Amycolatopsis mediterranei: one gene and its partner. The protein of the gene in region 2 binds, or shares a complex with, the protein of the main gene of each other region. Links are inferred from orthologs where the notes say so. Each region holds a gene or a part of one and is shown on either strand. Other genes may lie near its edges.

Region 1 (15,415 bases), 2.4 Mb from region 2 along the record:
CCAGGATCACCGCCGTCCAGGTGGCCGCCGGGGTCTGCGCGGGTTGCAGGAGCCAGGTCAGGACCCGGCTCGGCGCCGACTCGTCGTGGGGGACGAACGGGCTGACCGCGGACCAGGCCAGCGGGAGCGTCCAGCCGAACTGGCCGCCCGCGATCGTGGCCGCGAGGCCGGCCAAGCCCGCCAGACCGGCCGCGTCGCGCACGATGATCGACGCGGCGACCGCCGACGAGCCCAGCTCCTGCACCCCCAGCACCACCACCCCGGCCCCGATCGCGATCAGCGCCAGGTGAGCGAACCGCCGGGCCGGCCACGGCAGGGCGGCAGTCCGGTCGAGGTCGGGGTCCTGGCCGCTGAGCCCGATCGCCGCCACCGCGACCGCCGTGGTCAGCGCCAGCGCGACGAGCATCGTGTTCCAGGAGTCCCGGCCCAGGAACCAGACCCCGCAGGTCGCCACCAGCAGGGCCCCGAACGCCGCCGGCAGCTGCCGCGAGCGGGCGTACAGCGCCGCCCACCTCATCGGAGGGCTCCCGGCACCAGCGTGTCCATCGGATCGCCCTGGCACGTCAGCAACGCTCGGCGCAACGCGACGATCCGCGTGAACCGGACGTCCGCGGGCAGGGCCCGGAATTGCTGCCACGCCTGCTCGATCGGGCCGGACTGCCTCTTGAACCAGTTCCGCAAGTACTCGGGCAGCGGTTTCAGCTCCCCGGTGAAGTACGCCGCCGCGATCATCCGGGCGCCCCGGTCCGGCAGGCTGGGCGCGCTCGGCCTCTCGCAGGACGGCACGCCGGCCCCGGAGAGCACCGCCACCCGCAGGTCGCTCGCGTCCGCCGTGAGGAGTTCCTCGTTGTGCTGGAAGTCGAGCAGGACGACGCCGGGATCGCGCCCGGGGCGTTCGATCGGCGAGCCGGCCGCGACCTGCTCCTCGACCCGCGTCGGCGCTCCGGGCAGCTTCGCCAGCATCGCGAGCGCTTCCCGCCCGGGGCCGGCCAGCGCGGCCAGCCGATCCCGGTGCAGTTCCGCCACGCAGACCGGTCCGTCGCAGACCTTCCGGGCGGCGACGCTGTCGGCGGTGAGGGCCTCCGCCGGGAACAGCGGCAGCGCGATGGCGGCCCCGGCCACGAGCGGCAGCAGGCTCAGCAGCCGCGCTCGCACCGACTGCACCGACAGCAGCAGGAACCCGGTGACGGCGAGGCCGAGGAACCACGCGGTCTGCCCGGCGTCGAGCGACACGGTGGTCGTGACCATCGACCCGCGCGGCTCGGCCAGCGCCGGCGCCAGCGGACCGGCCCGGCGAGGCAGGACGGCGTCCAGGCCCGGTTCGAGCGACATCCAGCAGAGGACCGTCCCGACGAGGGTCAGCACGGCCAGCCCGGGAGCGGTCAGTGGGTGCGGCAGCAGCCGCCCGACGGCCAGCCCCAGCCAGCACCCGGCGACCACGGCGAGCACCCCGACGCCCAGCACCGGGACGAAGACGGCCGAGACGAACCCGTCGTGGGCCAGGACTTCGGCGACGCCCACGCCGAACACGACCAGGTAGCCCAGTGCGGCCAGCGCGCCGACGGCGCCGGCGAGCCGGATCGCCCGGTGCCACGCGGGCCGCGGGGTGGTGGCCAGCAGCTCGATCATGCCGGAGCGGCTGTCGCGCATGCCCTGGATGGCCCCGGCCCCGACCACCACGGGCCAGAGGAACTGCAGCAGGAACCGGATCCAGAGCGCGGTCGTGGTGGTGTTCGCCGACCAGGGTGCGGGGACCTTCCACCACGGCCCCGAGAGCAGGAAGAGGAACGCGAGCGCGAAGACGACGAGCGCCAGACCGGCCCAGGGCGCGATCGAGCGCCGGAGTTCGATGCGGAAGATCACCACGCCCCCTTGCCGGGCTCGTGGTTCAGCAGCGCCGAATAGCCGCGCTCGATCGGGCTGTCCCCGACGTGCTCGAGGGTGCCCGCGGCGGCCAGCCCGTCCGGCGTTCCCTGGAACACCAGCTTTCCCTCGGCGAACAGCACCACGTCCGTGCACGCCGTGGCCACGTCCTCGACCAGGTGCGTCGAGATCAGCACGCACGAGTCGCGGCCCAGTTCCTGGACCAGCTCGCGGAACCGGACCCGCTGCGCCGGGTCGAGGCCGGCCGTCGGCTCGTCGAGGAGCAGGATCTCCGGGTCGTTGACGATGGCCTGGGCGATGCCGACCCGGCGCACCATGCCGCCCGAGAGCGTCTTCATGCGGTCGTCCGCGCGGTCGGCCAGGCCCACCCGCTCCACCGCCCGCTGGACCGCCCCCGGGATGTCCTCTTTGGACATCTCCTTCAGCCACGCCAGGTATTCGACGAACTCCCGGACCGTGAACCGCTTGTAGTAGCCGAAGTTCTGCGGCAGGTACCCGATCCGGCGGCGCAGCGCACGCTGGCCCCCGCTCCCGCCGGCCGGGGTGCCGAGCAGCGACAAGCTGCCCGACGCGGGCCGGAGCACCGTCGCCAACGCCCGGATCAGCGTCGTCTTGCCGGCGCCGTTCGGGCCGAGCAGCCCGTGCACCCCCTTGCCGAGGGACAGGTCCAGCCCGTCCACGGCCATCTTCCGCCGCCCCACCCGCACCTTCAGCCCCTGCGCCTGGATTTCCCAGGCGTAGGTCGCCGGTGCGACCTCGGCGGCCCCTACTGCCCGCATGTGCTTCCTCCCTGAAGACCTGAAGACCTGAAGACCTAATGACGTGCGCCGAGCCGGGTGAACGCCGGCCCGCGCAGGGCGACGATCACCGTGGTCAGCACGAAGAGCGCCGCCCACACCGGCAGCGCGCCGGTGCCGAGCGAAAACACCTGCCCCCGCTGGACGAACGCCGGCAGGACGACGATCACCCCCCACAGCGCGACGAGCGCGTACGCCGCCCGGCTGACGCCGATCAGCCCGCCGAGCGCGAGCGTGCCGGTGGTGCAGGCCAGGCTCGGCAGCAGCCAGAGCGCCGGCTGGGTGCCGGTCAGCCACCCGGCGACCCCCAGTACCGGCAGGACGACGGCGAGCACCGCCACCGTCCGCCGGGCGACCAGGTACAGCCCGGCCCGCGGGGTCGCGGTGACGACCTCGTAGGCCGGATCGAGGCCCCGCGCCCACGACACGGCGACCCCGAGCACCGGCAGCACCGGGGCGAACAGCTGCACCGCCGGCACGTCGAGCACCGCGCGCCACACGGTGTCGAGCAGGAGCGCGACCAGCGTGACGGCCACGATCATCGCCAGCCACGGCGCCATCGCGGGCGTCACCCAGGTGTCGAGCCACCGGCGCCGGCGCCGCGGCCGGGCGACCGGCCGCCGGACCTCGGCCGAAAGCCGGTCCCAGACCAGGTCCACGACCGGCTGGACCGGTGCGGCCTCCGCGAGCCGCGCCCGGCATTCGCGGCACGCCTCGAGGTGGGCCTCGAGACCCCACAGCTGGTCACCCGGGAGGTCGTCACCCGCCACGTACGCGGCGATGAGCCGCTCCGGCGCATGGTTCATGACAGTGCCTCCCGCAACGCGATCCGGGCCCGGCGCGCCCGGGTCTTGACGGTCCCCTCCGGCAACCCCAGCAGGACGGCGGTCTCCCGGACGGTCAGCCCGTCGAGCACCATCGCCTGCAGCACCGCCCGCAGCTCCGGCGCGAGGTCGCGCAGCGCGGCACCGACCTCGTCGCCGATCGTCGTCGCCAGCGCCTCGTCTTCGGCCGCCACCACCGGTGCGACGTCGAGGGCCACCGCGGGCGGCGGCTGCGCGTGGTGCGCCCGGCGCCGGAACGCGTCGACCAGCCGGCGCGCGGCGATCGTCCAGACCCAGCCGACCGCGCTGCCGCCGGTGGCGGCGCCCGCGAACGACGCCGCCGCCCGCCAGACGGCCAGGAACGTCTCCTGCATGACTTCCGCGACGATCTGCTCGTCCGCGCAGCGGCGGCGCAGGCGCACGGCCAGCCAGGGCGCCGTGCGGCGGTACAGCTCCTCGAACGCCGCGCGGTCGCCCTGGGCCGTGCGCCGGACGAGGTGGTCCTCGTCGGCGTCCTCCAGTGGCGTGTGCTTCACACCAGGCAAGACGCCGGACGAGCGGAACCGGTTCTCACCCGGATGTGTGCTGCGTCACACCGGGCGCGTTGGCCAGAACTTCCGCCAGCCGTCGGCCTCCAGCGTCGTCGGCGCCAGCCCGGCGTCGCGGGCGGCCTGCTCGGCGGCCTGGATGTCCTTCGCGAACTGCTTCGCCACCGCCCTCAGCTCACCCTCGGCGTCGACACCCGCCCGGCGCGCGGTGGCCGCGATGCGGAACAGCTGGGCGGCCGCCGCGGTCCCTTCGGGGAAGAGGTCGAGCGGGATGCCCGCGCGCCCGGAGCGCTGCCCCAGCTTGCCCGCCAGCGCGACGGCGGGCTGGCCGAGCGCGACACCGTCCACAATGGACTGGCGCTGCTTCTCGCGCTGCTTCAGCTCTTCCCACTTGAGGTTCTGGTGCTCGACGGTGTGCACCTGGTCGGCGTCGGCGAAGACGTGCGGGTGCCGGCCGACCAGCTTCGCGACGAGCGCCGCGGCGACGTCGTCGATGCCGAACGGGTCTTCGGCGTCCTCGGCCGCGACCCGCGCGTGGAAGAGCACCTGCAGCAGGACGTCACCGAGCTCTTCGCGCAGCGCCTCGCGATCGCCTTCTTCGATGGCGTCGAGCAGCTCGTAGGTCTCTTCGACCAGGTACTGCCGCAGCGAATCGTGCGTCTGCACCGCGTCCCACGGGCAGCCGCCCGGCGAGCGGAGCCGGTCCATCACCTCGGCGGCTTCGACCAGCGGCGGCACCGGCGTCTCGATGACCTCCGCGCCGGTCGCGATGAGCAGCGACGCCGCGGGCTCGTCCCGGGACCCGGCGAGCAGCACGACGTCGACCAGCGAAGGCGCCTCGATGACGGCCGGGACACCGAACGCGGCCGGATCGACGTCCGAGGCCGCGTAGACGGCGCCTGCGTCACGCAGGATCTTGAGCGCCGCGCCGGGCAGCGTCGTCCCGCGGACGATGACGACGACACCCGTGCTCACTGTTGCGCGGTCGCGGCACCGCGAATGGGCAGTACGACGCCCTGGGTGGCGTCGGAGTTCGGCACGAGGTTCATGCCAACAAGATCCCACACGCCGTACCGCGGGTTGATGCGCAGGCCGCTCTGGCCGAGGTACGGCTGCAGCAGCCGGGTGCCGATCGCGGTCAGCTGCGCGTCCGTCGGCTTCTGCGCTTCCTGGTCGGCCGGCACGGCCTTGTCGGTGCCGCGGGCGCGGATGACGAAGACGAACCAGTCCGCGCTCTGCGGCTTCTGCGCCTGGAAGACGACGACGCTGTTCTTGTCGGAGCCGAAGAGCGCGGTCTGCGCGAGGCCGGGGTACTGCGCGGCGCCGAAGAGCTCGGCGGCCTGGCCGGCGGAGTACCCGCCCGGGCCGGGCGCGCCGGTCTGCTGGGCCTGCTGGCCTTCCTGCTGCGCCTGCTGGACGACCCCCTGGATCTTGGCGGGGTCGTCGGCGAACTCCTTCGCGAGGCCGAAGGCGCGGGTGCGGGCCGCCCGGTCGTTGTCGCCGGTCGCGCTGATGCCGACGTAGTCCGCGCCGACCGACAGCTTCGGCAGCACCTTCCGGGCCAGATCCTGCTCGAGCAGGACGTCGCTCGCGACCTCGTTCCGGTCGCGCAGCTTCGAGACGATCTGCGTGACGGCGACCTGGTCGCCCTGCTTGGTGTCGGTGACCGGCGCGGGGGTCAGCTGCGCGGCCAGCCCGGCGACCTTCGCCTGGTCGGCGCCGAGGTTTTCCTGCTTGGCGGCGCGCAGGGTCAGTTCGTGCAGCACGGCCTGCCGGACGATCTCGCGGCCCAGCACGTCGAGCTTGTGCTCGGCGGCGAGCTTCTGCGCGTACGGGTGTTCACGGAGGGCCTGGTCGATCATCGACTGGACCTGGTCGAGGGAGACCGACCGATCGCCGACGATGACGGCACTGCCGACCTGGCTGGGGCCCGAGCCGCACCCGGCGAGCAGAAGTGCACCGGCAACGACCGCGACCAGCGCGCGAGGGCGCCCCATGATCCGCATCACAGGCCATACCCTCTCACACCATCGCCCCCGAAACGCAACACCCATGAGGACGCGGCGGCGGTAATGTCGACTTATGGACCATTGGCTGACCATCGAAGTGTTCGACGGGGAGCATTCGGCTTCGCTGTGGCGCCTGGCTCAAGGGGACGCTCTCACCGAAGCGGCGCTGACGAACGGCGCTGAGCAGTGGGTTTGGCACGAGCACCGCTGGGGAGTGGTGCTGGAGATCGAATTTTTGACGGAGGAGAGGCGAGACGCGTTCAGGTCGCTGCCGGCGGTAACGGCGGCGCTGGACGCGGTCCCGGACCCGACGCGGGGGTTGCTCGTGTACCCGGGGAGGGGTGGGGGTTCGGGGTCGCGCATGCCGCGGAGGCCCCGGCCGTTGCCGATGGCGGGCGCCGGGGCGGTCCCGGTGCCCGTGGAGTCGGTGCGGATGGGGCTGGCGGAGGCTATGCCGCCGATGTTCAGCGAAGTTCGCTGAGCAGTCCGCACCAAGCGGAGGTGGAGGCGGCGAGAGTGCCGCCTTCACGGTCCTTGGTGTCCCGGATCATTCCGCCAGTCCGGCGATGAAAGCCTCCGATCGTGCCGCATCGAGTGCCACATCGCCGAGCTTGGCCACCACCTGGCGATAGACCGCGATCTCATCCGGCGCTTCGAGGAAGAGCGACGAAATCTCGTGTTCGATGTAGACCACAGGCTCGAATTCGGTCGACTCGATGAGCTTGAAATGGCCCGAGACGGCCGGGTGGCCGCCGATTCGCGCGGGCACCACGCGGATCGAGACGTTGGGCTGGGCCGAGACCCGGAGCAGATGTGCCAACTGTCCCCGCATGACCGAGCGATCCTGGCGGCCGACCGGCAGACGCAGCGCGAACTCGTGGATGAAAAATTGAAACTCGATCCTCGGGCGGCGAGTGAGCACCAGCTGCCGTGCCATGCGCGCGAACACTCGCTCGTCGATGCCGTCCGGCGATGGCGCATTGCCGGTTTCGACCATCAGGCTCCGCGCGTAGTCTGCGGTCTGTAACAGTCCCGGCAGGATCAAACCCTGAAACGCCGCGATCTCGGCGGCACGTTCCTCGTGCCAGGCCAGCGTCTGCACCTGCCAACCGCCGGGGTAACTTTCCAGCAACCCTGGCTTGCGGATTTCATCAGCCAGCCCCATCAGCTCACGGTATTCCGCACCGTCGAACCCGAGTGTCGTGAGGAACCGGGCCATCCGGACCGGCTCCGGCCGGGTGAGCCCGCGAGTCACCGCCGACACCCACTGCGCGCTCATGTCCAGCTTCCGCGACATCTCGCGGACGCCCCAGTTCTTCTCGGACATGCGCTGGAGCAGCCGTTCTCCGAGCTGCCTTCCCCGGATGTTCGGCCCGCGATATTCCGCCATGGGCCGAACCTAAGGCCATCACCGGTACGAACCAGGCGCCACAACGGAAAGTCCCCCGAAATGGCGCCGGGTGTCCGCTCCCCTTTACACCGCGCCCCTACACAGCCGCGGGCTTCTTCGTCAGCTGGACCAGCAGCTTCGTGCACCACTCCAGCAGTTCTTCGTCCCGCAACGTCGGCGCGCCGATCCGCCCGCCGGCCGGGCCCTCCGTCGGCTTCGGCACCGATACCGTGTTCGTCACCGCCTTGAACACCGCCTTCGGGTACAGCCGCTTCAAGCGCACCATCTGCGAATCCAGCAACGGCAGCGGTGCGAACCGGATCGTGTTGCCCTGGACCGCCACCTCCGTCACACCCGCTTCACGACAGGTGTGCCGGAAGCGAGCCACCGACAGCAGCCGGTTGACCGGGGCCGGCGGCTGGCCGTACCGGTCGATGAGCTCTTCGCGGACCGCGTCGAGGCCCTCGGTGTCCGGCGCCGCCGCGATCTTGCGGTACGCCTCCAAGCGCAACCTCTCGCCGGGCACGTAGTCGTGCGGGATGTGGGCGTCGATCGGGAGGTCGACGCGGACGTCGGCCATCTCCTCTTCCTCCGCCGGCTCGGCACCCGCGTGCCTCCGGAACGCGTCCACCGCTTCGCCGACCAACCGCACGTACAGGTCGAACCCGACACCGGCGATGTGCCCCGACTGCTCCGCCCCGAGGATGTTGCCCGCGCCGCGGATTTCGAGGTCCTTCATCGCGACCGCCATGCCCGCGCCCAGCTCGGTGTTCTGGGCGATCGTCGCCAGGCGGTCGTGCGCGGTCTCGGTCAGCGGGGCCTCCGGCGGGTACAGGAAGTACGCGTACCCGCGCTCCCGCCCGCGCCCGACCCGGCCGCGCAGCTGGTGCAGCTGCGCCAGCCCCAGCAGATCGCCGCGCTCGACCAGCAGCGTGTTGGCGTTCGAGATGTCGAGACCCGTCTCGACGATCGTCGTGCACACCAGGACGTCGTACTCGTTCTCCCAGAAGCCCTGGATGATCTTTTCGAGCTTGTCTTCGTTCATCTGCCCGTGCGCGGTGACGACCCGCGCCTCCGGCACCAGCTCGCGGATCCGCCGCGCCGCCTTCTCGATCGAGGAGACGCGGTTGTGGACGTAGAAGACCTGGCCGTCGCGCAGCAGCTCGCGCCGGATGGCCGCGCCGACCTGCTTGTCGTCGTACGCGCCGACGTAGGTCAGGATCGGGTGGCGGTCTTCCGGCGGGGTCAGGATCGTCGACATCTCGCGGATGCCGGCCAGCGACATCTCCAGGGTGCGCGGGATCGGTGTCGCCGACATGGTGAGCACGTCGACGTGCGTGCGCAGCGCCTTGATGTGCTCCTTGTGCTCGACGCCGAAGCGCTGCTCCTCGTCGACGATCACGAGCCCGAGGTCCTTGTAGCGAATACCCGTCTGCAGCAGGCGGTGCGTGCCGATGACGATGTCGACCTCGCCGCTCGCGAGCTGCTCCAGGATGATGTCCGACTCGGTTTTGTTCGTGAACCGGGACAGGCCCTTGATCGTCACCGGGAACGAGCGCATCCGCTCGTGGAAGGTGTTCAGGTGCTGCTGGGCGAGCAGCGTCGTCGGCACCAGCACCGCGACCTGCTTGCCGTCCTGCACCGCCTTGAACGCGGCGCGGACGGCGATCTCCGTCTTGCCGTAGCCGACGTCGCCGCAGATGACGCGGTCCATCGGGACGCCGCGTTCCATGTCGGCCTTGACCTCGTCGATGGCCGCGAGCTGGTCGTTCGTCTCGGTGAACGGGAAAGCGTCCTCCAGCTCGCCCTGCCACGGCGTGTCCGGGCCGAACGCGTGCCCGGGCGCGGCCTGGCGCGCCGCGTACAGCTGGACGAGCTCGGCGGCGATCTCCTTGACCGCCTTCTTGGCCCTGGCCTTGGTGTTCTTCCAGTCGGAGCCGCCGAGCTTGTTCAGCGTCGGCAGCTCGCCGCCGACGTACTTGGACACCTCGTCGAGCTGGTCGGTCGGCACGAACAGCCGGTCGCCGGGGTGCCCGCGCTTCGACGAGCCGTACTCCAGCAGCAGGTACTCCCGGGTGGCGCCCGCGACCGTCCGCTGGACCATCTCGACGAACCGGCCGATGCCGTGCTGCTCGTGCACGACGTAGTCACCGGACTTGAGCGCGAGCGGGTCGACGGCGTTGCGCCGCCGGGACGGCATCTTGGTCGTGAGGTCCTTTGTGGACGTTCCGGCGCCCGAGCCGCGGCCGGTCAGGTCCGCCTCGGTGAGCACGACCAGCGCGCGCTCCGGCGAGATGAAGCCGTCGGTCAGGCCGCCGCAGGTGACCGTGACGACGCCCGGCGCCGGCGCGCCCTTCAGGCCGTCGCCCGCCAAGGAGGCCGGGACGTCGGCGGCCGAGAACTGCTCGACCGCGCGAGCCGCGGTGCCGTGCCCGGCGACGACGAGCACCGCCGTGCCGCCCGCCGCCGTGTGCGCGCGCAGGTCCGCCGTCGCGCGCTCGAGCTCGCCGCGGTACGCGGGCGCGGCCTCGACCGAGACGCGGTAGACGTCGGGGTCTTCGCTGGTCAGCTGGGTGATCGTCCACCAGGCGCGCTTGGTGTCCTGCGCGTGGGAGGCGATCTCGTCGAGCCCGCGGTAGGCCGACGCGCCGAGGTCGATCGGAGCCTGGCCACCGGCCGCGGCCGTCGTCCAGGACGCTTCGAGGAACTCCTGGCCGGTGCGGACCAGGTCGGCGGCGCGGGCGCGGATCTTCTCGGGGTCGGTGAGCAGCACGTGGGTGCCGGCCGGCATCGCGTCGGTGAGCAGTTCGAGCTCGCCTTCGCAGAGGACCGGGATGAGCGCCTCCATGCCCTCGACCGGGATGCCGTCGGCGAGCTTGGTGAGCATCTCGGCCAGGTGCGCGTCGGACTCGTACGTCTTCGCCAGCTCCGCGGCCTTCTCCCTGACCGGCCGCGTGAGCAGCAGCTCGCGGCACGGCGGCGCGGTGACCCGCGGGATGTCGCCGGGCAGCGACCGCTGGTCGGAGACGGCGAACGCCCGGATCTCGCTGACCTCGTCGCCCCAGAACTCCACCCGGACGGGGTGCTGCGCGGTGGGCCCGAACAGGTCGAGGATGCCGCCGCGGACGGCGAACTCGCCGCGCTTCTCGACCATGTCGACGCGGGTGTAGGCCAGCTCGACCAGCCGTTCGAGGAGGCCTTCGAAACTCTGTTCTTCGCCGACGACGAGGTCGACCGGGGCGAGGGAGCCGAGCCCGGGCGCCATGGGCTGGATCAGGCTGCGGACGGTGGCGACGACGACGCGCAGATCGTCGTCGCCCGTCTTCAGCCGGTGCAGCACCTCGAGGCGGCGGCCGACGGTGTCCGCGCGCGGGGAGAGGCGCTCGTGCGGAAGGGTCTCCCAGCTGGGGAAGTCGGCGACCCGGCTCTCGCCGATGAGCGCCTTGAGCGACGCGGTCAGCTCGTCGGCCTCGCGGCCGGTGGCGGTGACGGCGAGCACGGGCTTGCCGGCGCCGTCGTCGGCCGCGAGCGCGGCGGCGACGAGCTGCCGGGCGGCGATCGGGCCCTGCAGCTCGAGCAGCGGCGCGCCGGCGCGCTCGACCACGCCGCGCAGGGCCGGGTCGGGAAGGATGGCGGTGAGGAGTCCGGACAATGGAGCGTCGGTCACGCTCCCAGCCTAACCGCCACCCCCGACAGGTTTCCGATCCCGGCTGGTCGCGGGCCGGAACGCAAGCTGTCACGAGCGCAGCAGGTCCACGACCTCCGCGACCCGGGGCAGCTGCTCGTCGAACACCTTCGGGTCCGTGCTCGCGATCCGCAGCAGGAAGTGCTCCACGCCTTCGTACTTCCGCAGCTGCCGCGCCACTTCCGCGGCACTGCCGCACACCTGCATCTGGATTCCCTGGACGAACGCCGCCGGGCGCCCGTAGTTGCGCTCGCAGTACTCCTCCAGCAGCGCCTGTCCGCGGTCGGCGTCGTCCTCGACCAGGACCGTCGCGAACAGCGCCGGGGTCACCGGCCGGGACGCCGTCGAACGGATGTGCGCGAGGCCGGTGCCGTAGTCGGCCGGGTCCGGCGGGTAGGGCAGCCAGCCGTCGTACAACCGGCCGACGCGCTCCAGCGCGCCCGGGGTGTACGCCGCCAGCCACACCGGCGGGCCACCCGGACGGGTGGGCGCGGGGAACACCGGCAGCGAGTCGTGGTGCAGCACCGAGCCGTGGAACGAGGACTCGCCGCGCCAGATCGCGCGCCACAGGGCCACGATGTCGTCCAGCCGGGCCCGGCGGCGCTGCCACGGGACCCCCGCGAACGCGAACTCCGGTTCGCTGCGCCCGGCGAACCCGGCGCCGACGGCCACGGTGAGCCGTCCGGAGCTCAGCAGATCGATCGAAAGCAGCTGGTTGGCCGTCAAGATCGGGTTCCGCAGGGCCGGGAGCAGTGCGGACGTCCCCAGGGTCACGCGCGACGTCCGGGCGGCGAAGGCGGCCAGGACGGCGAGAGCGTCCAGGGGCGCCCGCGCGAGGGTGTCGCCGACCCAGACCGAGTCGAGGCCGAGCTCCTCCGCGGCGACAGCGGTGGCGACCAGCTCGGGCGCGGTCCGCCCGGCGTCGAGGATGGGCTGGTAGGTCGGGATGACCAGGCCGTAGTTCGTCATGCGGTGAGCCTGGCCGGGCCGGGGAATGCCCTCAATTCCCCGCGGGGAATGGACCGGGCGAGCAGGATGGGACCGTGAACTTCGGAACCGCGCTGAAGGACTGGCGCACGCGGCGGCACCTCAGCCAGCTCGACCTGGCGTTGCGGGCCGGGACGACGCAGCGGCACGTGAGCTTCATGGAGAGCGGGCGCTCGCTCCCCGGCCGCGGCATGGTGCTGCGCGTCGCCGAGTCGCTGGAACTGCCCCTGCGCGAGCGCAACGGCCTGCTCTTCGCCGCCGGTTTCGCCCCGTCGTACCCCGAGACGCGGCTCGACGACCCGGCGATCCGGCCGGTGCTCGACGGGCTGCGGCGGCTGCTCGACGGCCACCGGCCCTACCCCGCGATCGTCGTCGACCGCTACGGCGTGCTGGTCGCGGCGAACGACGCGTTTTCGCTGCTCACCGAGGGTGTCGCGGCGGAGCTCCTCGAAGAGCCGGTGGACACGCTGCGGCTCGCCCTGCACCCGCGCGGGATGGCGCCGCGCGTGCGCAACCTCGACGACTGGGCGCGGCACATCCTCGAACGCCTCCGCAACGACCTGGCCCGCACCCCGGACGAACGGCTGGCCGCCCAGCTCGCCGAGCTGACGGGGTACCTGCCGCCGCCGGCCGCGCCCGGCCCGGAGCACCTGGGGTTCGCGGTACCGGTCCGGCTGGCCACTTCCGCCGGCGAACTGCGGCTGATCACGGCCATCACGACGTTCGCGACGGCGGCGGACGTGACCGTCTCCGAGCTGAAGCTGGAGACGTTCCTGCCCGCGGACGCCGAGACCGCCGAACGCCTTCAAACCATCAGCGCCGTCGTGTGACCCACCAGCAGTTCCGCGCTCGCCCACAGCACCGCCGCCGCCACGCTGCCCACCGCGAACCGGCGGTACGGCATCGCCGCCGAGCCCGCGACGCGCGGCACCAGCGTCCGGACGCCGGCCAGGCAGCGGCCCGCGATCACCGCCGGGACGCCGCAGCGCGCGACCGCCGTTTCCGCGCGCTCCCAACGATCCCGGCCGACGCGGCCGGCCAGCCGCGGTCCCCAGTGGCGCCCCTCGAGGTAGGCGAGCTGGTCGCCGAGGACGGCCGCGGCGACGGCGACCGCCCAAGCGAGTCCGAGGTGGAGCGTGCCCCGCTCGGCGAGGAAGCCCATCAGCAGCAGCGTCGACAACGTCGGCAGCACGATTCCCGGCAGCAGCGCGGTTTCCGCCGTGATGAGCAGGGCGCAGACGAGGTAGACGACCGCCGGGGGCGCGTCAAGCAGGGGCCGCAGCAGGCTGTCCACGCCGCGCCCTCCCCACGGCCACCGGCAGCGCCGCGCGGTAGACGAACGCGGGCGGCAGGTTGCCCCAGACGACCTGGGTGCGCTCCACGACCGCGAAGCGGCTTCGCAGCGACGCGGCGAAGCGGCGAGCGGGTGGTGTCCAGGCTGTGTGGGCGTACGCGAACGTCGTGAAGCGGCCGTTCGAAGCGAGGGCGGCGGTGACCGCGTCGAGGATGTGCTGCTGCCGGGACGCGGTCATGGCCGTCCACGGCAGCCCGGAGACGACGACGTCGACGCCGTCCAGCGCCAGGTGTTCCGCCGAGCCGGTGACGACGTCGGCTTCGGGGAAGCGTTCGCTCAGAGCGACCGCGAAACGCGGGTTGATCTCTATGGCCGTCAGACGCGCTTCGGGGCGAAGCAGCGCGAGGACCGCTTCGGTGAACACGCCGGTGCCCGGCCCGAGCTCCACGACGCACGACGCGCGTTCCAGGCCGAGGCCGGCCGTCATCTCTTCGGCCAGCCGCGGCGAACTCGGCGCGATCGCGCCCGTCAGCACGGGGTGGCGGAGGAATTCCCTGGTGATCGACATGATCCCGACGCTAGGAACGGCCGGGGTGGTCCCGAATCCGCCGGACCGGCCGGCCGGGTCATCCCCGAGGAGGACAAGATCAGGCCGGAGGAAGGACGCCCCGGACGAGGTTCCGGCATTACGTTCGGGACGTGGAACGATTCGTGAAGTGGGTGCGCCGGCACCGGTGGACGGTGGACCTGCCGCTGTACGCCGTGTTCGTCTTCCTCGCGCCCAACTGGGTCGGTTCCGGCCCCTACGCCGTCCGCGCGATCCCGATGCTGTTCCTGCTCCCCCTGCTGCTGCGCCGCCGGTTCCCGCGCACGGCCGCCGTGCTGATCATCGCCGGGGCGGCGGTGGTGTACCTCGACGACGTCTGGGCCTACGACCGCGGCCGCACCGAACTGGCCATGGCGGTCGTGCTGTTCAACCTGGTGAAGCTGGGCCAACGGCGGTTCGCCGCGCTGATCGCCTTCGCGATCGTCGTCCTCGACGTCCAGTGGGTCGCCCTCTACGCGCCGGAAACCGGGTACCCGACCTTGGCGTTGGTGGGCATCCTGCCGCTGCACGTCGCGGCCTGGACGCTCGGGGAGTTCTTCCGCGCCAAGGAACAGCTCACCGCGGAAGAGGAGAAGCGCGACGAAGCGCAGGCCCGCGCCGCGGTCGCGGAGGAGCGCACCCGGATCGCGCGCGAGCTGCACGACGTCCTGGCGCACAGCATGAGCGTGATCGTGCTGAACGCCGAGGGCGCGAAGCTCGCCCGGCACCGCGACCCCGAAGCCGTCGACCGCACGCTCGACACCATCGTCCACACGGGCCGGGACGCACTGGGCGAGCTGCGGCGGCTCCTCGAAGTCCTGCACGCCGGCCAGGCGGCGCGCAGTCCCCAGCCGACGCTCGCCGAGCTGCGCGAGCTGGTCGGCCAGTCCGGCCGGGACGTCACGCTCGACGTCACCGGCGACCCGGGCGCCCTGCCCGCGAGTGCCGCGCTGCAGGCGTACCGGATCGTCCAGGAGGCACTGACCAACATGATCAAGCACGCGCCGGCCGACGCGACCGGCCGCGTCGGCGTCGCCTTCGAGCCACCGGAGGTCCGCATCGAGGTGACGAACACCGGCGGCCACGCACCACCCGCCCCGGCGCTCCCGTCGTCCGGCCGCGGCCTGGCGGGCATGCGCCAGCGCGTCGAGATGTACCACGGCGAGCTGACCACCGGGCCGCTGCCCGGCGGCGGGTACCGCGTGTCCGCGAGCCTGGTGGTGGGCCCGTGACCACCCGGATCCTCCTCTGCGACGACCAGCAGCTCGTCCGCGTCGGCCTGCGCATGATCGTCGAAAGCCAAGACGACCTCACCGTCGTCGGCGAAGCCGCCAACGGGGAACAGGCCATCACCCTCGCCCGGGACCTGCGCCCCGACCTGGTGCTGATGGACGTCCGGATGCCGGTGCTC
Region 2 (14,683 bases):
TGCACCAGGAACTGGGTTACATCCTGGCCCGTGCTCTGCTCGACGCCGGCCTCCCCGGCTGGCTGCGGCTCCCCGTGATCCTCGGCGCCGCCGTGCTGGCCGGCTGGGCGGTCACCGCGGGGGTCGAACGCCCGGCCCACCGGTGGCTCACCACCCGCCGGAAGCCCGAAGAACCGCAGGTCAGAGGCGCGGAATCAGTTTCTGTCGGTGGTGGCTCGTAGCATGGATGCGGCCGCCCGTGCAGCCGGCTCGAGACAGCAGCTCGAGAGCAGCTCGAACGAGCACAGACCGGGCCGGCGACCGCAGCGGAATGACTTGAGAATGACCTGAGAGGACCCTGGCGTGGCTGATCGCCTCGTTGTTCGCGGTGCCCGCGAGCACAACCTTCGCGGCGTGGATCTCGACCTGCCCCGCGACAGCCTGATCGTGTTCACCGGCCTGTCCGGGTCGGGGAAGTCGAGCCTCGCCTTCGACACCATCTTCGCCGAAGGGCAGCGGCGCTACGTCGAGTCGCTCTCGGCCTACGCCCGCCAGTTCCTCGGGCAGATGGACAAGCCGGACGTCGACTTCATCGAGGGCCTCTCGCCCGCGGTGTCGATCGACCAGAAGTCGACCTCGCGCAACCCGCGTTCGACCGTGGGCACGATCACCGAGGTCTACGACTACCTGCGCCTGCTCTACGCCCGCGCCGGCAAGGCGCACTGCCCCACGTGCGGCGAGCCGATCAGCAAGCAGACCCCGCAGCAGATCGTCGACCAGGTGCTGGAGATGGACGAAGGCGTCCGCTTCCAGGTGCTCGCGCCGGTGGTGCGCGGGCGCAAGGGCGAGTACGTCGACCTGTTCGAGAACCTGCAGCAGCAGGGCTACGCGCGCGTGGTCGTCGACGGCACGATGCACCCGCTCACCGATCCGCCGAAGCTGAAGAAGCAGGAAAAGCACCAGATCGGCGTGGTCATCGACCGGCTGAGCGTGAAGTCGTCTTCGCGCCAGCGGCTCACCGACTCGGTCGAGACGGCGCTGCGGCTGGCCGACGGGCTGATCGAGCTCGAGTTCGTCGACCTGCCGGAGAACGACCCGCACCGGATCCGCGGCTTCTCCGAGAACCTGGCCTGTCCCAACGGCCACCCGCTGGCCATCGAGGACCTCGAGCCCCGCTCGTTCTCCTTCAACTCGCCCTACGGCGCCTGCCCCGAGTGCACCGGCATCGGCATCCGCAAGGAGGTCGACCCGGAGCTGGTGGTCCCGGACGACGAGCTGTCGCTGGCCGAGGGCGCGATCGCGCCGTGGTCGGGCGGCCAGAGCGCCGACTACTTCATCCGCCTGCTCGAGTCGCTGTCGGAGACCATCGGCTTCCGCATGGATACGCCGTGGCGGCGGCTGCCGGCGCGCGCCCAGAAGGCGGTGCTGCACGGCGTCGACGAGCAGGTCCACGTCCGCTACAAGAACCGCTACGGCCGCCAGCGCTCGTACTACGCGGCCTTCGAGGGCGTCATCCCGTTCCTCGAGCGGCGCCAGGAGCAGACCGAGTCCGAGTACATGCGCGAGCGGTACGAGGGCTACATGCGCGAGGTGCCGTGCCCGGCCTGCCAGGGCACCCGGCTCAAGCCGGAGATCCTCGCGGTGACGCTGGCGCACAAGACCCGCGGTGACATGTCCATCGCCGAGGTCTGCGCGCTGTCCATCGCGGAGGCGTCGCAGTTCCTCGACGAGCTGGAGCTGGGGCAGCGCGAGGCGATGATCGCCGGTGCGGTGCTCAAGGAGATCCAGGCCCGCCTGCGCTTCCTCCTGGACGTCGGCTTGACGTACCTCTCGCTCGACCGCGCGTCGGCCACTCTCTCGGGTGGTGAAGCCCAGCGCATCCGGCTGGCGACGCAGATCGGTTCGGGCCTGGTGGGCGTGCTGTACGTGCTGGACGAGCCGTCGATCGGCCTGCACCAGCGCGACAACCACCGCCTGATCGAGACGCTGACCCGGCTGCGGAACCTCGGCAACACGCTGATCGTCGTCGAGCACGACGAGGACACCATCCGCTCCAGCGACTGGGTGGTCGACATCGGCCCGGGCGCCGGCGAGCACGGCGGCCACATCGTCCACAGTGGACCGTACAAGAAGCTGCTCAAGAGCAAGGACTCGCTGACCGGGCAGTACCTGTCCGGCCGGCGGAAGATCGAGGTGCCGGCGATCCGGCGGCCGATCGACAAGAAGCGGCAGCTGACCGTCGTCGGCGCGCGCGAGCACAACCTGCGCGGCCTCGACGTGTCGTTCCCGCTCGGCTGCCTGGTCTCGGTCACCGGCGTCTCCGGCTCGGGCAAGTCGACGCTGGTCAACGACATCCTCGCGACGGTGCTGGCGAACAAGCTCAACGGCGCCCGTCAGGTGCCGGGCCGCCACACCCGCGTGAACGGCCTGAACAACGTCGACAAGCTGGTGCGCGTCGACCAGTCGCCGATCGGGCGGACCCCGCGCTCCAACCCGGCCACCTACACCGGTGTCTGGGACCACGTCCGCAAGCTGTTCGCGGCCACGACCGAGGCCAAGGTCCGCGGCTACCAGCAGGGCCGGTTCTCGTTCAACGTCAAGGGCGGCCGCTGCGAGGCGTGCGCCGGCGACGGCACGATCAAGATCGAGATGAACTTCCTGCCGGACGTCTACGTCCCGTGCGAGGTCTGCAAGGGCGCCCGGTACAACCGGGAGACCCTCGAGGTGCACTACAAGGGCAAGACCGTCTCGGACGTGCTCGACATGCCCATCGAAGAGGCCGCGGAGTTCTTCGAGCCGATCAAGGCCATCCACCGCCACCTGCAGACGCTGGTGGACGTCGGCCTCGGCTACGTCCGGCTCGGCCAGCCGGCGCCGACGCTGTCCGGTGGTGAGGCGCAGCGCGTCAAGCTGGCCAGCGAGCTGCAGAAGCGCTCGACCGGCAAGACGGTGTACATCCTCGACGAGCCGACGACCGGCCTGCACTTCGAGGACATCAACAAGCTGATCGGCGTGATCAACGGGCTGGTCGACAAGGGCAACTCGGTGATCGTGATCGAGCACAACCTCGACGTGATCAAGACCTCCGACTGGATCATCGACATGGGCCCCGAGGGCGGCTCCGGCGGCGGCCAGATCGTCGCCGAGGGCACGCCGGAGCACGTCGCCGAGGTCGAGGGCAGCTACACGGGCGAGTTCCTGCGGACGGTGCTCACCCCCGCCGAGTAGCGAGCGGCCCACCCCGGTGCCGTGAATGACTCATTCATGTCGTCTGACGACATGAATGAGTCATTCACGGCGTCTCCTTGCCGGTGGTCTGGTGGACCACCGGGGAGAGCGGGCCGTAGTGCAGCGCCCGGAGCCGGTAGGCCGACTTCTCCTCGCCGGGCAGGAGTGAGAGCACACAGGTCGTCACGTTCGGGTCGGTCACCTCGACCGGGTCGTAGTCCGGCGCGCCCGGGCGCCGGATCTCCAGGAGGAACCCGGCTTCGTCCGGCGAGCGGTCGGCCCAGGTGAACGTCACCGTGTCGCCGGAAACCATGGTGTGCACCTCCGTCGAGACCGGACCGGTGAACGGCTGTTCCCGGTAGTAGAACGGCGTCTCCGGGATCAGGTCCGGGTGGTGGTAGCTCGTCGCGTGCGCCGGGAGGAACCGCAGCGTCGTCCACGGCCCGGCCGGGGCGTTCGCGTATTCGACCCGGTGGCCGGCACCGTCGTCCGGCCAGCTCAGCACGATGTCCGTGGGTGTGGTCAGGGTCGCCGTGAACGGAGGCGCCGGCGCGGAGCCGGAGCAGCCCGCGGCGAGCAGTACCACCAGGACGAGGGGTTTGACGGGCACGGCGGCCTCCCGGGTCGGGCGGGGGCGGCGGTGCGGACGTGATCAGCTTAGGAACTCCGCCCGCACGGCGACAAGATCGTGCCGATCACCGGGACTGACCAATCCGGCGGCGAACCGGCACCGAATGGGGCGAAAACCGGGCTGAACCGTTTCTCGACCGCGGCCGTGTTCTGAGGTGTCGAGGTCCGCCGGATGGCGGAGCCGCCCTCACCGAGGAGAGAACGTCATGAACCGTATCGGGCCGGTGGTCGCCAGCGCGGTGGCGCTCGTCGCCGTCGCATCGTTGTCCGCCTGTGGCGACATGGCCGACGGCGCCCAAGGGCCGCAACACGGCGAGCCGGGACACAAGATGCTCCAGGTGGGCACGGTCAACGGCGTCGGCATGGTGGTCACCGACGCCGACGGCAAGACGCTCTACCGGTTCGACAAGGACGTCTCCTCGCCGCCGACGTCCAACTGCGACGGCGACTGCACGAAGTCCTGGCTGCCGATGCTGGCCGGGGTGGCCACGCCGATGCTCAAGGGCATCCAGGACACCCAGGTGGGCACCGCGACCCGCAAGGACGGCACCAAGCAGATCACGCTCAACGGCTGGCCGCTGTACGAGTACGCGGGCGACAAGGCCGCGGGCGACATGAACGGCCAGGGCGCGAACGGCACGTGGTTCGCCGTCGCGCCGGACGGCAGCAAGATCACCGCGGGTGGCAAGGCCGGCGGCGCCGGGTCCTGACAGACGGTTTCCGGGCAGAACGAGGAAGGACGGGCAGCCGATGAACACCATGGTCGCGCTGCGCTCGGCGCACGCACCGCCGGTGGAGCTAAGGGTTGCACTACTGTCCTCGACGACTCAGAACACCGTCGGGAGGACGAGGGTGGCCATAGGAGGCAGGCGGCCTAAGAAGGCCAAAGGCGAAGACCTCATTCGGCAGCTGTACGCCGAACACGGGCGAAGCCTGCTGGCCTACGCGACGAGGCTGACCGGAGATCGGGCGGCAGCCGAGGACGTGGTCCAGGAGACGCTGGTCCGGGCGTGGAAACACGCTGACGACCTGCAGAACGACGGGAAAGGCTCGGTGCGCGGCTGGTTGCTGACCGTCGCGCGCAACCTGGTCACCGACCGGGCACGGGCCCGGGCGGCCCGGCCACAAGAGGTGGCCGAACCGGCCGAAGGCGTGCCGACCCCGGCCGTCGAGCGAGACCACGCCCAAGGGGTGGTCGACTCGATGACCGTGCTCGGGGCGATGGACGGGCTGTCCAACGAGCATCGAGAGGTCCTGGTGGAGATCTACTACCGGGGACGGACGGTGGCCGAAGCGGCGAGAACACTGGGCGTCGCACCGGGTACCGTGAAATCAAGGTCTTACTACGCACTACGAGCACTCAGAGCAGCGATGATTTCGAGCGGAACGGAGGTGGCGCGATGAACTCGGTGGACGAGAGTCACACGCAGCTCGGCGCGTACGCCCTCGGCGCGCTCGATCCCGGGGAGGCGGCCGACTTCGAGCGGCGGCACCTGCAGACCTGCGCGCAGTGCCGGTTCGACCTGAACGAGCTCGTGGCCCTGCGCGACTCGCTCGACGAGGTACCGCCCGAGGCGTTCCTCGACGGGCCGCCCGAGGGCGGGGATCTGCTGCTGCAGAAGACCCTGCGCCGGGTGCGCGACGAGGAAGAACGCGTCGCTCCGGCCCGTTCGGGCGGACGCCGGGGCCTGGCGCTGGTCGCGGCGGCGGTGCTGGTGGTGGCCGCCCTCGGCGGCGGCGTGCTGGTGGGCCGTCAGACGGCCGATCCGGGCCTCGCGGCGCCGGCTCCGGCACCGGACGCCCCGCCCGGGACGAAGAACGTCGAAGGGCGAGATCCGACGACCGGTGTGCAGCTGGCCGCGGCCGTCAGCCCGTTCCAGGGCTGGGTCAAGGTCGACGTCAACGTGAAGGGCGTCCGCGCCGGGGAGAAGTGCCTGCTCCAGGTGGTCACCAAGGAAGGCAACGCGGTGACGGCCGGCAGCTGGCAGGTCTCGGAGAAGTGGGAGAACCAGGGCTTCCGGCTGGACGGGTCGGCGCTGGTCGCCCCCGACGACGTGAAGTCGGTCGACATCGTCACGGTGGACGGCCGGAAGCTGGTCTCGGCCCAGGTTTGACGAGCATGACGGGTGCGCGCTACCGGTTCCGCAGCTCGTGGCTGCTGCCGGGCACCGTGCCCGAGCGGGTGTTCGACGTGGTCACCGACCTCGCCGGCTACCCGAAGTGGTGGTCGGACGTCCGCGCGGTGCGCCGCGTGGACGACGACACCGCCGAACTTGTTTGCCGGTCCCGGCTGCCGTTCCGGATCGTCGTCCGGATGCACCGGGACCACCAGGACGAGCGCACGGGCCTGATGCGGGTCAGGCTCAGTGGCGACCTCGACGGGACCCTGGCGGGAGCGGTCCGCGCGGCGGGCGCGGGCACGCTGCTGGAGATCACCCAGGACGTCCAGGCCCGTAAGGAGTTGCTGCGGCGCTTCGACACGGTGGCCCGGCCGCTCTTCCGCGCGAACCACGCGCTGATGATGCGGCGGGGCCACCGTGGGCTTTCGGCCTACCTCGCGTGATCAGAACGCCGACACGCGTGATCAGAACGCCGACACGCGTGATCAGAAGGTCAACTCGCGTGATTGAAGGGTCGACACGGCCGGGGGTCGGCGGGCCAGGACCACGCCGCCCAGCGCCACTGCCGCGATCAGGAAGCCCGCGCTGACCCCGTACGCCAGCCGGAATCCGGCCGCCAGTGCCTCGCGGTGGTCCAGTGCGCTCAGGCTCTTCGTGCGGGAGGCGGCCACCGCGGCCAGTACCGCCGTCCCGACCGCCGCCCCGGCCTGCTGGGTCGTGTTGATCAGGCCCGACGCCACCCCCGTGTCCGCGGCCGGGACGTCCGCCATCGCCAGGCCCATCAGCGCCGGGATGGCCGCGCCGGCGCCGAGGCCCATCAGCAGCAGCGGCGGCAGGACGTCCACGAAGTAGGCACCGTCCACCCCGACGCGGGTGAGGAGCAGCAGGCCCGCGATCACCAAGCCCAAGCCGGTCAGCAGCACCGCCCGCGGGCCGAACCGCGCCGCGAGCTTGTCCGCGAAACCCAGCGAGGCCACCGCGATCACCAGCGGCACCGGGAGAAACGCGACGCCGGTCTCCAGCGCGTCGAGGCCGAGCACCTGCTGCAGGTACAACGCCGTGACGAACTGGAAGCCGAGCATCCCGGCGACCATCAGCACCATCACCACGTTCGCGCCGGCCACCGCGCGGATCTTGAACAGCCGCAGCGGCAGCAACGGCGTCCGCGCCTTCGCCTGCCACACCGCGAAAGCCGCCAGCAGGCCGACGGCCGCGACGAGCGCGCCCCAGGACGACGCCGAAATGCCGTACACGCCGAGCATCACCGCGGCGGTGACCAGAACCGCGCCGAGCACGTCCAGTCCGTCCCGCAGGCCGGTGCCGCGGTCGGCCTCGACCACCCGCACGGCCAGCAGCAGCGCCGCCACGCCGATCGGCAGGTTGACGGAGAACGTCCAGTGCCAGCTCAGCGCCTGCGTCAGCGCACCGCCCGCGATGAGCCCGATCGACGCGCCCGCCGCCTGCGTGAAGCTGTACACGCCGATCGCCTTCGCGCGAGCCCGGGGCTCGGGGTACATCATGACGATCATCCCGAGCACCACGGCCGACGCGAGCGCGCCGCCGACGCCCTGGGCGAACCGGGCCGCGACCAGGACGCCCGCGTCCGTGGCCAGACCGGCGATCAGGGACGCGACGGTGAACAGGCCCAGGCCGCCGAGGAACACGCGGCGGCGGCCGAGCAGGTCGCCGAGCCGTCCGGAGAGCAGCAGCAGGCCGCCGAAGGCGACCAGGTAGGCGGTGAAGACCCAGGAGAGCCCGGCGGAGGTGAAGCCGAGGTCGGCCTGGATCGCGGGCAGCGCCACCGCGACGATGCTGCTGTCGAGCACGACCATCAGCGAGGCGGCGCACAGCACCGCCAACGCGAGACCGCGGGAGCGGGTGGGGTGGTTCTCGGCCATGGTAGGCCCCTCCAGTCGAGAGTTCCCCCTGGTCGTCGCCAGGGCACTTCTTGTAACAGTGCCCATCATGTGTGACCATGGGTGCCCGCGTAAGGAGGCACTTCCATGTCCCAGGGGAACATCGGTGTACCTGTCCAGGTCACCGAGATCGACCCGGAGAAACTCGACGTCTGCACGGTGCTGGAGGTGATCAACCGGATCAGCGGCAAGTGGGCGATCGGCATCCTCCTGGAGGCCATCCGGGGTCCGGTGCGCTTCACCGAGCTGGAACGCTCGGTCGCCGGCATCAGCCGCCGGATGCTGACCCTGACCCTGCGCAACCTCGAGAGTGACGGCCTGCTGGTCCGCACGATCTACCCGACCGTCCCGCCGCGCGTGGAGTACGAAGCCACGCCGATGGCGAAGGAGCTGTACCAGTCGCTGAGCGGCCTGCTCGGCTGGGCGGAGCAGCACCGCGAAGACATCGCCGCCGCCCGCCTCGTCTACGACGGCCAAGCCACCGGCTGAAGACGTGGAACGGGCCGCGGTGCGAGGTCGGGGGTCTCGCACCGCGGCCCGCGGTGGTTCGTGCTCAGCGGGGGCAGTGAGCACGAACGTTCAGGGGGTCAGGCTTTCGCCGCCACTTCTTCGGGTTCGGGTTGCCGCTCCTCGTCGATCAACGTGGCCTCGTCGAAGGGGGCGTTCCCGGCGAACACGCGTTCCGCCTGTTCGCGGTCGAACTCCTTCGTCCAGTTTCCGATGAGGACGGTCGCGACGGCGTTGCCCGCGAAGTTGGTCAGCGCGCGGGCCTCGGACATGAACCGGTCGATGCCGAGGATGAAGCCGACGCCGTTCACCAGTTCCGGCCGGTGCGACTGCAGGCCGCTGGCCAGGGTCGCGATGCCGGAACCGCTGACGCCGGCCGCGCCCTTCGACGCGATGATCATGAAGACGAGCAACCCGATCTGCGAGCCGAGCGACAACGGTTCGTCCTGCGCCGCGGCGATGAACAGCGTCGCCATGGTCAGGTAGATCGCCGTGCCGTCCAGGTTGAACGAGTACCCGGTGGGCACGGTGATGCCGACGACCGACTTGCCGACGCCGAGGTGCTCCATCTTCGCGATCAGCCGCGGCAGCGCCGATTCCGACGACGACGTCGAGAGGATCAGCAGGAACTCGCGGCCGAGGTAGCGGAGCAGGTGCCAGATGTTCACCCGCGCGCCGAGCCACAGCACCAGGCCGAGGACGACGAACACGAACACCAGGCAGGTCACGTAGAAGCCGATCATGATGACCGCGAGGCTCTTCAGCGCCGCCCAGCCGGTCGCGCCGACCACCGCGGCGATCGCGCCGAACGCGCCGATCGGCGCGGCCCACATGATCATCGCCAGGACCCGGAACACCAGCCGCTGGATGTGCTCGACGCCGCGCAGGATCGGTGCGCCCTTCGGGCCCAGCTTCTGCAGCGCGAAGCCGACGAGCAGCGCGACGAGCAGGGTCTGCAGCACCTGGCCTTCGGTGAAGGCGGACACGAACGTCTTCGGGATGATGTGGAGCAGGAAGTCGACCGGGCCGTCGGTGCCGGTGGCGGACTTCTGCACGCTCTTCACGTCGGCGGGGTTGAGGTGCAGCCCCTCGCCCGGGTGCAGGATGTTGCCGACGACCAGGCCGATGGCGAGCGCGAAGGTCGACATCACGATGAAGTAGACCAGCGCCATGATGCCGACCTTGCCGACCTTGGCCGCCTTGGCGACCGAGCCGACACCGATCACGATCGTGCAGAAGATGATCGGCGAGATCATCATCTTGATCAGGTTGACGAACCCGTCGCCCAGTGGCTTCAGGCCCTTGGCGAAACCGGGGAAGAGAAAGCCCACCAGGATCCCGAACAGGACCGCGACGATCACGGCCAGATACAGGTAGTGGGTCTTGTCGCGGCGGCGGGGCGCCGCGTCGGGGGTCGGTGTAGGCACCGTTGCCTCCAGCTAGGGGTGTTCAGGTTGCGGCACACTGTAGGCCGAGTTCGGTGATCCGGCTCACTTGTGTTCATTGAGTTCGTGTGATGATCGACCGTCCGGTTCGGACACCGGGCGGGCGCGTGTGCTGGTATGAGGAGGTGCCCCCGACGTTGCGGTCCCATTGGAGCCTGGCGCGCCAGCTGCTCGTGCTGCAGCTCGTCGTGCTCTGCGTGCTGGCCGGCGCCGGGATCACCTTCGCCTACCTCGACGCGCAGCAGGCCGTGGACCAGAACGCGCGCGACCAGGTCCGCACGGTCGCCTTGACGGTCGCCGACGCGCCCAGCGTCGCGGCGGCGGTGGGGACGCCGAACCCGAGCGCGACGCTCCAGCCGTACGCGCTGCGCGTGCAGGACCACAGCCACGTCGACTTCGTCACGATCATGAGCCCGGCCGGGATCCGGTACACGCACCCGACGCCGTCGCTGATCGGGCAGCACTACATCGGGACCATCGCCCAGGCGCAGCGGGGCGCGGAGTACACCGAGACCTACACCGGCTCGCTCGGCCCGTCGGTGCGCACGGTCGTGCCGGTGTTCGACGCCGGCCACCGGGTGATCGCGCTGGTCGCGGTCGGGATCACCGTCAAGGCGATCTCGGCCGAGCTGCGCGAACGCCTGTGGCCGCTGTTCGGGGTCGCGGCCGCGGTCCTGCTGGTGGGCGCGCTCGGCGGCTGGCTGATCAGCGCCCGGCTGCGGCGCCAGACCCGGGGCGTCGCGCCGGACGAGCTGAGCAACCTCTTCGAGTACCACGAAGCCGTCCTGCATTCGGTCCGCGAAGGTGTGCTGCTCGTCGGCCGGGACGGGCGGATCGGCCTCTGCAACGACGGCGCGCGCACGCTGCTCGGCCTCGGCACCGACCCGGTGGGCCGCGACCTGGCGACGCTGGGCCTGCCGGACGGGCTGGCCGAAGCGTTCACGTCGGCGGAGAACCGGGCCGAGGAACTGCACCTGACCGACTCGCGCGTGCTGCTGGTCAGCACGACCGCCGTCCGCTCGGGCGGGCGCTCGCAGGGCACCGTCGTCGTCCTGCGCGACCACACCGAACTGCAGTCGCTGACCGGTGAGCTGACCACCGCCCGTGGCCTCGCCGAGGCGCTGCGGTCGCAGGCGCACGAGGCGGCGAACCGGCTCCACACGGTCGTTTCCCTCGTCGAGATCGGCAAACCCGAGCAGGCCGTCGAGTTCGCCACCGCCGAACTCGTGCTCGCGCAGGAACTGACCGACCGGGTCGTCGGCGCCGTCGCCGAGCCGGTGCTCGCCGCCCTGCTGCTGGGCAAGGCGGCCGAAGCGAGCGAGCGCGGGGTCGAGCTGACCGTCACCCCGGACACCGTGATCGACGACGTCTCGCTCGGGATCGAGGCCCGCGACCTGGTGACGATCCTCGGCAACCTGATCGACAACGGCCTCGACGCGGCCGTGCGCGGCGGCGGCAAGCCGTCGGTCGTCGTCACCGCGCGCACCGGCGAAGACGGGCTGCTGCTGCGTGTCGCCGACACCGGGCCCGGCGTGCCCGAGGACGCCGACGTGTTCCGCCGCGGCTGGTCGACGAAGGCGGAGGACGGCCACGGGCTCGGGCTCGCCCTGGTCGGGCAGGCGGTGCGCCGCTACGGCGGCACGGTCGAGGTCGGCCGGGAGGGCGGCGCCGTGTTCACCGTGCGGCTGCCGCGGCAGGAGGCGGGCCGGTGATCCGCGTGCTGGTGGTGGAGGACGAGCCGGTGGCCGCGGAGGCGCACCGCGTCTACGTCGAGCGGCTCCCCGGGTTCGCGGTGGCCGGCGTGGTCCACTCCGGCGGCGACGCGCTGCGGTTCTGCGAACGCGAGCCGGTCGACCTGGTGCTGCTGGACTTCTACCTGCCGGACACGCACGGACTGGCGGTGTGCCGGTCCCTGCGCGCGGCGGGGCTCCCGATCGACGTCATCGCGGTGACGTCGGCGCGCGACCTCGCCCTGGTCAAGGCGGCGGTGTCGGTCGGTGTGGTGCAGTACCTGCTCAAGCCCTTCACGTTCGCGACCCTGCGCGAAAAGCTCGAGCGCTACGCGGAATTCCGCGACGCGTCCGGCGAGGTCACCGGCCAGGCGGAGATCGACCGGGCCCTCGGGGCGTTGCGCACGACCGAGCAACCCCCGCTCCCGAAGGGCATGAGCGTCCAGACGCTGGAGGCGATCACCGACGCGCTTTCCGGCGCGGCGGAGGGACTTTCGGCCGGCGCGGCGGCCAGCGCGATCGGCGCCTCCCGCGTGACGGCGCGAAGGTACCTCGAGTACTTGGCGGACAACGGCATGGCCCACCGCGAGCCGCACTACGGCCAGGTCGGCCGCCCGGAAGTCTGGTACCGGCTGAGTCGCGTATAACGTTCTATACTTCTCAGCTGGCGACTTCTGGCGGTTCCGGCGCCGCATTCCGTGCGGTACACCAGGAAGATCGCCGACCAGGGGAGTGCCGCCATGCGGAAGTGGGCCGGGTTCGTCGCCGCGCTCGTCTTGACCGCCGGGATCGCCGTCCCGGCCCAGGCCGCCGAGCCGGCCGCCACCGTCACCGAGGTCCAGGTGACCGGACCGGTCGCGCAGCGGTTCAACCTCGTCGTCCTCGGGGACGGCTACACCGCCGCCGAACAGCCGAAGTTCTTCGCCGACGTCGAGCGGCACGTCAGCACCCTGTGGTCGCTCGAGCCGTTCAAGTCCTACCGCAGCTACTTCAACGTCTACGCCGTTTCGATCGCCTCGCCCGAGTCCGGTGTGGACTGTGACCCCGGCCTGGCCGCGCCGCGGCGCGACACCCCGCTGGACATGGGTTTCTGGGGCGGCTGCAACCCGCAGAGCGTCCAGCGGCTGCTGACCGTCGACGACGCGGCCGCCCAGCGGTACGCCGACCTGGTGCCCGGTACTTCCGCGGCGAACCGGCAGATCCTGGCGATCGGCAACAGCAGCACCTACGGCGGCGCGGGCGGCACCTACGCCACGGCGTCCGGCGGGAACGCGTTGTCGGCGCTGATCTCCCCGCACGAACTGGGCCATTCGCTCGGTGGTCTGGACGACGAGTACGACTACTACGCCCGCAACGTCCCGGGCGGTGCGTACGAGGGCGGCGAGCCGGACTCGATCCACCACACGCTGCTGACCGAACAGCAGATGCGCGCCCAGCACGCGAAGTGGTGGCGCTGGCTCGGCGAACCCAGCGAGTCCGGTGGCACGATCGGCCGTTTCGAAGGCGGGCTCTACACCCAGACCGGGGTGTGGCGGCCGAGCAGGCACTCGATGATGAAGACGCTCGGCTACGCGTTCGACCAGGTCGGCCGCGAACGGATGACGCAACGGATCGCGGCGAAGGTGCCGCTCGTCAGCGGCGGCACCCCGGCCGGGACGATCGGCGCCGACCGCGTCGTGTGGCTACGCTCGATGCACCCGGTGAGCCATCGCCTGGACGTCCGCTGGGCCCTCGACGGTGTCCCGGTGCGCGGTTCCGACGCGCTCGACCTGCGGCAACTGCCCGTCAAGCCGGGCAAGCACACGCTGACGGCGACGGTGACCGACCCGACGCCGTTCGTCCGCGACCCGGCCGCCCGCCCGTCGGCGACCCGCACCTGGACGGTCGACACGGCGGTGGCCACGCCGCCGGCCGGCGGCCCGGCGGTGGTGGCGTCGACGACGGTTTCTCGCCCGGTCGGCGGCCACGACGTGGTCTACGTCGAAACCGGCGAGCCGACCGGCTCGATCCCGCAGGTCGCCTGGGCGCTCGACGGCCGGTTCGCCGGAACCGGCTCCGACTTCGCCCTCGACGCTTCCCGTGGCGCGCACACGCTCACCGCGACGACCGGCGGCACGACGCTGACGTGGACGGTCGACGCGACGGGCCCGGAGACGACGGCGGAGCTGCCGGCGGGCACCGTGTACCACGGTTCGTTCACGATGCGCTTGAAGTCACCGGACGGAATGCCGGAGTTCCGCGTCGACGGCGACGGCTGGCACAAGTACTACGGCTGGCCGACGGACCCGAACGCGCCGTACCTGTTCACCCCGCGCGGCACGGAGATCGACGGCTTGGCGTACGGCAACCTGGGTGACGGCGGGCTCACGATCTCGCCGTTCGCCGACCGGAAGCCGGGATACGGCCGGCACCGGATCGAGTACCGGTCGATCGACGCGGCGGGGAACGTGGGCCCGACGAAATCGGTCACGGTGACGCTGCTGCCGTGATCAGCGCGGCCGGCCCGGCACCCCCGGCCGCGTCTGCCAGGGGTGCGGCCCGTCCAGCGGCCGGTACTCCACGCCGAGCGCGTCCAGGCGGGGCAGGTGGTGGTCCCGCAGCCGCGGCAGGAACTCCGCGTACTCCCGCGGCCCCGTGCTCCACGCCACCTCCGCGAACGCCGACAACCGCGGGAACGCCATGTAGTCCACCCGCCGGACGCTGTCCAGGTGTTCGCTCCACACCTGCGCCTGCACCCCCCGCAACCGCGGGCCGCTCAGCGCCGGCTCGTACGCGTAGACGTCCTCCAGCGTGTGCACCTCCCCGACCGGGATCGGCTCGTCGGGATGGTCGGACTGCCGGTGGTCCAGGTACACGTGCTGCTCCGGGCACAGCACCACGTCGTGCCCCGCCGAAGCCGCCCGCAGGCCCGCGTCTTCGTTGCGCCACGCACCGATCACCATCGGCGGGAGGCCGTCGATGTCGAGGACTTCGTCCCAGCCCATCGGGGTGCGGCCGCGGGCCACCAGGTACTCCGCCAGCTGTCGCACGAACGCGCGGTGCTCGTCGGTCGCGCCCGGCGTCTCGTCGCCGCCCAAGGCGATCACCTTCGACGGGAAGATGTCCAGCAGGTGGTCGAACACCTGGCG

Evidence for each region.
Region 1: the proteins of uvrA (region 2) and mfd are in contact, whole or in part, in a crystal structure (PDB 4DFC), measured with the Escherichia coli proteins. The link is inferred for Amycolatopsis mediterranei from one-to-one orthologs.

Annotation. Positions count from the first base shown.
Region 1 is NZ_CP100416.1:9,379,142-9,394,556, forward strand. The notes cover bases 7,350-11,488. They hold mfd (transcription-repair coupling factor), read right to left. Parts: upstream 11,105-11,488; coding sequence 7,550-11,104; downstream 7,350-7,549. Other genes in these bases: ISP_RS42445 (helix-turn-helix domain-containing protein), read right to left, coding at 7,350-7,452; ISP_RS42455 (LLM class flavin-dependent oxidoreductase), read right to left, coding at 11,189-11,488. Also shown: ISP_RS42400 (hypothetical protein), read right to left, coding at 1-517; ISP_RS42405 (hypothetical protein), read right to left, coding at 514-1,863; ISP_RS42410 (ABC transporter ATP-binding protein), read right to left, coding at 1,860-2,663; ISP_RS42415 (zf-HC2 domain-containing protein), read right to left, coding at 2,699-3,487; ISP_RS42420 (RNA polymerase sigma factor), read right to left, coding at 3,484-4,041; ISP_RS42425 (nucleoside triphosphate pyrophosphohydrolase), read right to left, coding at 4,096-5,028; ISP_RS42430 (hypothetical protein), read right to left, coding at 5,025-6,050; ISP_RS42435 (hypothetical protein), read left to right, coding at 6,136-6,543; more of ISP_RS42445, read right to left, coding at 6,610-7,349; more of ISP_RS42455, read right to left, coding at 11,489-12,106; ISP_RS42460 (helix-turn-helix transcriptional regulator), read left to right, coding at 12,181-12,954; ISP_RS42465 (DedA family protein), read right to left, coding at 12,930-13,418; ISP_RS42470 (class I SAM-dependent methyltransferase), read right to left, coding at 13,390-13,986; ISP_RS42475 (sensor histidine kinase), read left to right, coding at 14,118-15,236; ISP_RS42480 (response regulator), read left to right, coding at 15,233-15,415. UniProt on the Escherichia coli protein: Couples transcription and DNA repair by recognizing RNA polymerase (RNAP) stalled at DNA lesions. Mediates ATP-dependent release of RNAP and its truncated transcript from the DNA, and recruitment of nucleotide excision repair machinery to the damaged site.
Region 2 is NZ_CP100416.1:7,013,394-7,028,076, reverse strand. The notes cover bases 1-3,407. They hold uvrA (excinuclease ABC subunit UvrA), read left to right. Parts: upstream 1-342; coding sequence 343-3,207; downstream 3,208-3,407. Other genes in these bases: ISP_RS31180 (fibronectin type III domain-containing protein), read right to left, coding at 3,272-3,407; ISP_RS31190 (acyltransferase family protein), read left to right, coding at 1-221. Also shown: more of ISP_RS31180, read right to left, coding at 3,408-3,817; ISP_RS31175 (lipoprotein), read left to right, coding at 4,044-4,547; ISP_RS31170 (sigma-70 family RNA polymerase sigma factor), read left to right, coding at 4,690-5,241; ISP_RS31165 (anti-sigma factor family protein), read left to right, coding at 5,238-5,951; ISP_RS31160 (SRPBCC family protein), read left to right, coding at 5,957-6,400; ISP_RS31155 (DHA2 family efflux MFS transporter permease subunit), read right to left, coding at 6,443-7,855; ISP_RS31150 (winged helix-turn-helix transcriptional regulator), read left to right, coding at 7,961-8,362; ISP_RS31145 (C4-dicarboxylate transporter DctA), read right to left, coding at 8,461-9,807; ISP_RS31140 (ATP-binding protein), read left to right, coding at 9,963-11,537; ISP_RS31135 (response regulator), read left to right, coding at 11,534-12,202; ISP_RS31130 (M64 family metallopeptidase), read left to right, coding at 12,296-14,044; ISP_RS31125 (beta-N-acetylhexosaminidase), read right to left, coding at 14,045-14,683. UniProt on the Escherichia coli protein: The UvrABC repair system catalyzes the recognition and processing of DNA lesions. UvrA is an ATPase and a DNA-binding protein. A damage recognition complex composed of 2 UvrA and 2 UvrB subunits scans DNA for abnormalities.